One region of the Carnobacterium gallinarum DSM 4847 genome, then DNA from elsewhere that is predicted to be linked to it. Evidence: riboswitches for the same ligand, from Rfam matches in the RefSeq annotation. Region 1 holds a riboswitch; the other holds the start of a gene.
What was found. Region 1 has a riboswitch for thiamine pyrophosphate ahead of thiT (energy-coupled thiamine transporter ThiT). Riboswitches for the same ligand answer to the same signal wherever they lie in the genome.

Region 1 (4,441 bases):
CATTCTCCTTTATTATTTAGTCCGTCTTACAAGGTCATTATGCCAAATAATAAAGAAATAGTCCTATGCAAGTAGCATACTTTTAAATAAAAGAAAAAATCTATCTAGGCAGAAGATGCTAGGATAGATTTTTTATGAGAGGACTGGTTTTATTTATAGTATTCAGGAGAATAAAGCCCGCTTGTGATTTCAATAAACGTTCCGACAATGATAAACCAAACTACGATAAATAAAAGATAGCCGATAATTTTAGATGAACGTTTCGGCGAGCGAAAGAAGGGCAAACGATCTTGTACCCCTAAAAAATTAAGAAAAAAGAACAGAGGAGCTATCATCATAATTGTAAAATTAACACATTCAAGTAGCCGATCAATTGCATTACCTTTAGTTGAAGCTAAGATAATATAACATAATAGTATGAAGAGATAACCAAATAGAGCAATAATTTTTTTCCAATATATATTACTTCTAAATCCAGGGATGCGTGTGATTATTTTTGGCTTTAAACTCGAACTTTTTAATGGTTTAGTGGCTTCCTTGAAAGCAGGTTCACTAACAGAAGATGTCACTTTTTTGAGAGAAATAGGTGTAGTAGCTGTTTTTTTTGTTTCTGTTAGTAAGTCTAATTGTTCTTGAATAGCCAACTGCATTTCTTTTGCAGTTTGAAACCGTTGGGAAGGATCTAATTTGATTGCTTTTGTGATAATTGGTGCTAAATAGGGATTCGTACTTAGCTTTTTAGTAGGGTACTCATGGCTGTCGCATACATTTAGAACAACGCCTAATGAATAAAGGTCGCTCCGTTCATCTGTTTCTGCAAATCCAAAATGCTCTGGGGCAGCATATCCCATTGTCCCTAGATTAACAGTATCCTGTTCTTTTTTTCCATCGTAGAGACGGACGGCATCAAAATCAATTAGCTTAATGACTTGGTCGTTAGAAATCATAATATTGGTTAGTTTAATGTCACGATGAATAATGTTTCGTTCATGTAAAACCATTAGAGCTTGAGTGACACTGCTTGCAATATTCAAAATTTCTTTGGTTGTAATGGAGGTCGATTGTTGAGTAAGCATATATTCTTTCAGATTTTTTCCATGAATAAATTCTTCATAGACCCAAAGTTCATTTTCTAATGGAATTATTTCTTGTAATCTAGGTAAATTTGGATGGTTGATTTGTTGTAATTTTTTTAATTTGTCTAACAAATCTAATGTATATATTTTTTTTACAAAAAACTCTTTTGTTTGGTTATGTCGGACAAGAATCGGTCCGTTTTCTTTATTTGTCAAAGTTTCTATTTCTTTATAGTGATTCTCAATCATGCTCCAGCTCCTTATTTTTACTCACATTCTACATTATAGCAAATCTAGTAATAAATAAAAGTACCTGTAGAAATCGAATAAAGAAGCGATAAAGTGGTATACTATTAAGTGAAACTAGTTGGAGGGGACTTAATTTGTTGGAAAAAGATACGGAACATTTAATGAATCAAATAAAAGCAGCTGATGATTTTGCTATGTTATTTGACGAACATCAATCTTATTTAATTAATGAAGATATAAAAGATTACTTAGCCAATCTACTAACGCTTAAAAAATGTAAAAAAATTACTGTGATTCGTTCTGCTGGGATTTCAGAAGTTACTGGTTATCAGTACTTTGATGGGAAACGTCGACCTTCTAGGGAAAAAGCAGTGGCTTTGGCTATCGGCTTTCAACTGACTGTGGAAGAAACCAATGAGTTATTGAAAAAAAATGGTTATGCCCAATTGTATCCAAAGCATCATTGGGATGCCATTGTTATTTATGGAATTAGTCATAGCTATCTATTATTGGAAATTGACGAATTATTATTTGAAGCGGACTTGCCAACTTTTTCTGAAAGTTAACAGAAATAATCGTAGAGATGAAGAAGGCTGTTTGTGTATTATAAGATTCAGTAAACTGTTTCAAAATGTGAGACTCACTTTAAAGATAACGTGTGAAATAATACAAAAAAAGTAGATTGTAGCAAATTAGCTGAATTTTTTTAAGGACAAATAACAGACTTAAATTCAGTGAATTCGGTGATGTAATAGGTAAATATCAAATTAAAAGAAGAGGACTATTTGACAATTTAAAACATGGCTGTTAAACTGTAACAGTAATCAAAGATTACACTAATTAAATAGAACAACCATCACAAAGGGGTGCTGTTTTCAGCTGAGATTGAATCTTTGATTCTAACCCTTAGAACCTGTTCGTTAGTACGAGCGTAGGGATTGTGACGGGGCAAAGTATTATTAACTAAAATAATTCGAGCTCCTCCTTTGTTGTGTGGCCCTGTTCTACACACAAGGAGGAGTTTTTTTTGTTAAATAAAAATTTAGGTGTTTGGATTGAAGGGACGATTATGGCTGCTTTAGCTATGGCGTTATCTTTTATTCCGTTGGAAATCGGTTCTAGTTTTTCAATTTCACTAGGGATGATTCCGTTAGTATTATATAGTTTTAGACGAGGCTTTTTACCTGGTTTTGTCGCTGGATTTCTCTGGGGTGTCTTACATTTTCTATTAGGGAAGGTCTATTTTTTAAGTGTTCCGCAAGTTTTAATAGAGTATTTAATTGCTTTTGCTTTCACAGGTTTTTCAGGTATTTTTGCAAAACAAGTGCAGCAAGCGGTTCAGGGACAAAAAAAATGGTTCAAATGGATTCTAATTGGTACGTTAGTCGGAACAGTGGCACGTTACTTCTGGCATTTTATTGCTGGAATGATTTTCTGGGGAGATTACGCTTTTGGTGGCATGAGCCCATTTGTCTTTTCTTTAGTGATGAACGGAGCTAGTGGATTAGCATCAGCTGCAGTAACACTAGGCGTTTTAGCTATTCTTGCTCCGAAGATGCCTGAATTATTTATTCCAAAAAACAGTCCTTTTCTATTAACTACAGAAGAATCGTCTGTTTCCAATTCTAAATAAAAAAATTGCTTAAAATAGGCCAATATTTGGTTTTGTTTTAAGCTCTTTTTATGTTTGTTTCTTATTTAAATAATAATTGTGGCATATTTGGAACCTTCATAGTAGAATAAATAGGTATCGTTACATTAAAAGGAGGCTTTCATGAGTACATTTATGTGGGTTGTAAACGCAATTTTTATTCTTAATATTATTTTGGCAGTAGTGACTGTATTTCGTGAGAAGCGTGATATAGCAGCTACTTGGGCATGGTTATTAGTGTTAGTTTTATTGCCAATTATTGGATTTATCATTTATCTCTTTTTTGGGAAAAAAATCTCAAGAGAAAAGATTTTTGACATCAAAACGCAAGAAAGTATTGGGATGAAAGAGTTAGTTATTGCTCAAAAAGAAATGCTATTGGATGATGAATTACTATCTAGTAAGCAATCAACAGAGAATACAAAAGAAATCGCTAGTCTATTTTTAGAAAGCGATGAGTCTATTGTGACTAAAGGAAATAAAATTGACCTATTTATTGATGGTAATAAGAAATTTGATTCTTTGATTCACGATATTCAGCAAGCGCAACATCATGTGCATATGTTATATTATACGATTCATCAAGATGATTTAGGCAAACGTATTTTGGCAGCTTTAGAAGAACGTGCAGCAGCAGGTGTTGAAGTGTTGGTAATTTATGATGCTATGGGTTCAAGATCAACAAAACATCGCTTTTTTAATCACTTAGAAAGTCTAGGTGGTAGGGCGGAGCCATTCTTTGGCTCTCATTGGACCATTATCAATTTACGTCTAAATTATCGGAATCATCGAAAGATTGTTGTGATTGATGGGAAAATTGGTTATGTTGGTGGATTTAATGTTGGTGATGAATATTTAGGCAAAGATAAAAAGTTTGGTTATTGGCGTGATACTCATTTACGAATTCAAGGAAATGCAGTATTGGCTTTGCAAAGTCGCTTTATTATGGATTGGAATGCAGCAGTAGATAAGCATCGTCTTGACTATCAAGAGGAGTATTTTCCAATCATTCCAAACAAGGGCAAGTCCAATATGCAAATCGTTTCGAGTGGTCCAGATTCAGAACAACAACAGATTAAAAAAGGCTATATCAAAATGATTAGTATGGCGAAAAAATCAATTTATATTCAATCTCCTTACTTTATTCCAGATGATAGTGTTCTTGATGCGATTACAATTGCAGCAATGTCAGGTATTGATGTACGGATTATGATTCCTAATAAACCGGATCATCCTTTTGTTTATCGAGCGACTACTTATTATGCAGGTGAGATGGTTGCAGCTGGTGCGAAAGTCTATATCTATGACAATGGTTTCTTACATGCTAAGACCGTTGTGATTGATGGTGAGGTTGCGTCAGTTGGAACGGCAAACTTTGATTTTAGGAGTTTTAAATTAAATTTTGAAGTGAATGCCTTTATTTATGACCCAGCCATTGCTCAACAATTACAAAAAATCTACGAAG
Region 2 (4,441 bases), on a different contig from region 1:
CTTGACATAACTTTTGGCAAATTAAGGCCATTGCTTTCCTTTCTTCATATGTTGCTAAACTGCCACGTCCTTTTTCTCGATACTGAAAGCACGTAATTCCAGCTTCTAAAGCTTGTTCTAAGCACTCAGGCAATGTGCCTTCGACAATATCTTGAGTCCCCGCTATAAAATAAACAGTTAACATTTTTCCCATCATCTCTTTTGATTGATTAACCATCCAATCCATTCCTTTCGTTGTACGCCCAATGATTTGTTGGACCATGTCCATGACCAACATCAATTGGATAACTCAATGCTGCTTCAATAAAAGCCTTTGCAATTTCAACAGCCTCTTTGACACTAGCGCCCTTAGCTAATTCTGCCGTAATACATGCTGAAAATGTACACCCTGTTCCATGAGTATTTTCCGTATCGATCCTTGGACTACTAAACCAATGAATCGTGCCATCGTCAAGTAACAAAACATCCGCAGAGACCTCAAAATCCTGACTATGTCCACCTTTAATGACCACATTTTTCGCACCTAAACGTTGCAACTCATAAGCTGCTTGCTCCATCTCAATTGAACCTTCAATTTTCCTTTGTAAAATAACTTCTGCTTCAGGAAGATTAGGCGTAATCACCGTTGCCAATGGTAGAATATCCTTGATTAAACTAGTAATGGCACTATCTAACAATAACTTTTGCCCACTTTTCGCAATCATCACTGGATCCACTACCAAATAACCAAAATCTTGTCCTTGAATAAATGCCGCAATTAACTGGATAATCTCAGTTGTAAATAACATTCCCATCTTATAAGCTGAAATTTTAAAATCTTCCGCAACAACTTCCAATTGATCTTGAATCGCTGCTAATGGAATATCATAGACTTTTTTTACACCACGTGTATTTTGAATCGGCAAGGCGGTCAAAACAGATGTCCCAAAAACTTTACATTCTTGAAAGGTTTTTAAATCTGCTTGCAATCCTGCACCACCACCACTATCAAAACCAGCAATTGTTAAGGCTTGGACTTGCTTAATTTTCGCTAATGTCATAGTAAATTCGACCTTTCTCAAATAGTTTTTCACCCGTCATAACCGATAATTCATCTAGCAAATTCATTCTAAAACTGCCCACTAAACATTCAGGCAATTTATCCGCTGCCAATTCGCCAGCTAACCCATACATTGTAAATGCCGTCGCCACTGCTGTTAGGTCAGTAACTGAATCCACTACTCCTAAAAATGCTCCACATATACAAGACAATAAACAACCCGAACCAGTCATTTTTGGAAAATAATCGGTGCCGTTTCTTACGCGAATCACTTGAACTCCGTCGGTAATAATATCTTCCGCACCGCTAACACCAACTAAACACTGATAGCGCTTAGCAACTTGTTTGGCAATCTCAGCAATATCTCCTGTGCCGTTACCCGCATCAACGCCTTTCGCTTCCCAATCTGCATTGGCAATTGCAGCAATTTCACCCGCGTTGCCTTTGATTAAAGCAAATTTGACCTCATTTAATAATTCCTCTGTCACTTGCTTACGATATGCCGTAGCACCTGCCCCAACAGGATCAAAAACAATCGGTTTATTTAATTGATTGCCAATTCGTCCAACTTCCTTCATTGTTGTAATTTGGCTTGCATCCAACGTACCAATATTTAATACAATTGCATCTGCTAATTGGGTAACATCTCCCATTTCATCAAATGAATTTGACATAAATGGCGATGCCCCAATTGCTAATAACCCATTAGCCGAATCATTGGCAACAACAATATTTGTAATATTATGCACTAGAGGGTTTTGTCTTCTTACTTTCTCTACTAATTCACTATTCATTTGATTCTTCCTCCCTATTTCCATCTGAATCAGCCCATTTTTCATGTGTCAATGCCATGCTCCAAAAATTCAATTCTTCTTGACTACTAATCATAAATGCCTGCTCCATTTGTTGACGTTCATAAGCTGTTGCCTGCTCCGCTAAAGCATCTATTTTTTGACAAAAAAATTCAATATGTGTCTTCAAATCCTCCGTAACATACGTTTCTATCCAACGCTGATACCTCTCATTAGGTGAACCAACTTTAACTAATTCCATGCCTATTTCATAATACAACCATGGACAAGGCAGTAAGCCCATCATAGCGCTAGTCAAGGACTCGGTATAAAATACTCGGTACATATGGGACACATAATGATATGCTGTTGGCGCAATTGGAACACTTAGAATTTCTTCCTCACTAATTGTTAATTCATTAAATAAACTCCCTCTAACTGCTCGCTCACCTTTTTCAAAATCCTCTGCTTCACCAATAAATAATTGCTTTAGTTCCGGATCTGTTGTTTTATCTGCAATTAATTGATAAAGCTTCGCAAAATGCTCTAAATAATAACGATCTTGGATTAAATAATAACGAAAAGCTTCTGCTGGTAACTGTCCATTTGCCAGTTGTTGAATAAATGGATGTTGGATACTCTGTTGCCAGATAGCATCATATTTTAACCGCATTTCTTGTGTAAAACTTGTCATTCGCTTATTCCTTTCATCATGATTTTTTTGTTAAATACGGTGATTTCTACTTAAAAATCGACCTTTAAACTCACCTAACTCATCATAAGAACGCAAAAAAACACTATAACTAGCCTAGTTATAGTGTGACGAATACACGGATTCATTCGTTAGCCACTTCCCTACGCAAGTATCAACTTACAGGTTCAAAGGGATCGAATGGCGACATTCATCTCAGTCCTAAAAAGGACACCCCTAGTGTTTAAATATTCTATTTAACTGCTTTTATCATAGACTATCCAAAGGGGAGTTGTCAATTATATCAATCCCCTCTACTTCCAAACAACTTACTAACCGCCCCTTCATAACTAACAAATAAGCGCTTCATGCCTCGAGACACTGCGGTATATAGAATCCGTTGATCCCGCTGACTAGTGTAATTTTCGGAAGAGGCATTGTACACTAAAACATGATCAAATTCTAATCCTTTTGATAAACTAATCGGAATCACATGCACATTCAGCTTTTCTAATAGTTGGGAATCTATTTCCGTTATTAACCAAGTGGCTTCCTCCTCAGTTTTAGTAATTATTGTTAATTTTTCACCTTGTAATTGTACTGAAATTTGTTCCAATAAAGCACAAAAAGTCTCAATCGTTGAACTTTCAAAAAATTGAGGTTCCTTGCCATCTGGTCGAATAGGCACAATTTCCATCTTTTCATTTGATGTAGCCAACTGCCTAAAAACCTTCGTAATCGCCCCACTAGAACGATAACTATTCAATAAATTATAGTGCTTAATTTGGTTTTTTCGACTAGTTAAATTGATTAGAATTTCATCAAATGTACTACTGGAATTAAAAATCGCCTGATTTTCATCTCCAACCATTGTAAAATGACTTCTTGGAAATAGATCTGCTAGCAAGTACATCTGCGCCGAAGTATAATCTTGAACTTCATCAATCAAAATAAAACGCCTATTTGGAATATCTATTTTTTCAATAAATGTTTGCCGAATCAATAATAATAGAACAGCTTCATCCAAATTCAATTCCTCTTCATTCGCAAAAATATAGTCCTCTCCTTTAAACCCAACATACAGACTTTCAAATAAGGCCACCACATCAATCCATTTATTTTGCTGAATTTGCTTCGTAACTAGACGGTATTGCTTACGTAACAAGCGCTTGCCATAGCTAAAAATACTTTCTTCTGACTCATCCGTTATAAACTCACCAAAATATTTTTGCTGCAAATCCTCTGATAAAGACAATATTTGATTTTGAGTATCATTATTTTTCGCTTGTGTTCTAATTCGTTGTTCCCAATAACTAATCAAACGTTTTTTAGTTGCTTGAATTTTATCAATAATTCCTGAAAATTCCGGAGTGGAAGTGTATATTTTAGCGATTTCTTCCTTAGAAATGATTACTTTACCTTTCCTCGTAACATCATTAAATACTAGCTTTGCATCCTGTAACTGAGTACCTGACTGCTGAATATAATGGCTGAATTCTTTACTTCTTAAAACTGTTGTTTGACTATCCACTTGATCACGACTAATTCTAGTAAAATAAGTTGCTTCATCCTCCAAGGGTTTTCCCAAATAGTATTCAGCAAATTGAAGCAACGTCATATTTTGTGGATTCTGCTCACCTAAGGATGGCAAAACATCGGAGATATAAGAAATAAATTGATTATTAGGTGATAAAATTAAAATATTATCTGAAGTAATTTCTTGACGCAGTGAATAAAGTAAATAGGCAATTCGTTGCATAATCGTTGAGGTTTTCCCACTTCCAGCTACGCCATCCACTAAAAGGATTGGATGTTGTGTATCTCGGATAATGGTATTTTGTTCTTTTTGAATCGTAGTTGTGATGTCTTTCATTTGACGAGTAGAATCTTGTTTCAACGCATTTAATAGCACATCATCTT

Region 2: another riboswitch for thiamine pyrophosphate. It lies ahead of tenA (thiaminase II); the one in region 1 lies ahead of thiT (energy-coupled thiamine transporter ThiT).

The regions. Positions count from the first base shown of each region.
Region 1 covers NZ_JQLU01000004.1:95,405-99,845, forward strand. Annotated here, with positions in the region: gene BR43_RS03185 (serine/threonine-protein kinase) at 150-1,325, opposite strand; gene BR43_RS03190 (XRE family transcriptional regulator) at 1,460-1,891, shown strand; TPP riboswitch at 2,178-2,280, shown strand; gene thiT (energy-coupled thiamine transporter ThiT) at 2,353-2,958, shown strand; gene cls (cardiolipin synthase) at 3,100-4,441, shown strand, end outside.
Region 2 covers NZ_JQLU01000005.1:2,464,876-2,469,316, reverse strand. Annotated here, with positions in the region: gene thiE (thiamine phosphate synthase) at 1-262, opposite strand, end outside; gene thiD (bifunctional hydroxymethylpyrimidine kinase/phosphomethylpyrimidine kinase) at 210-1,040, opposite strand; gene thiM (hydroxyethylthiazole kinase) at 1,021-1,833, opposite strand; gene tenA (thiaminase II) at 1,826-2,524, opposite strand; TPP riboswitch at 2,666-2,770, opposite strand; gene helD (RNA polymerase recycling motor HelD) at 2,826-4,441, opposite strand, start outside.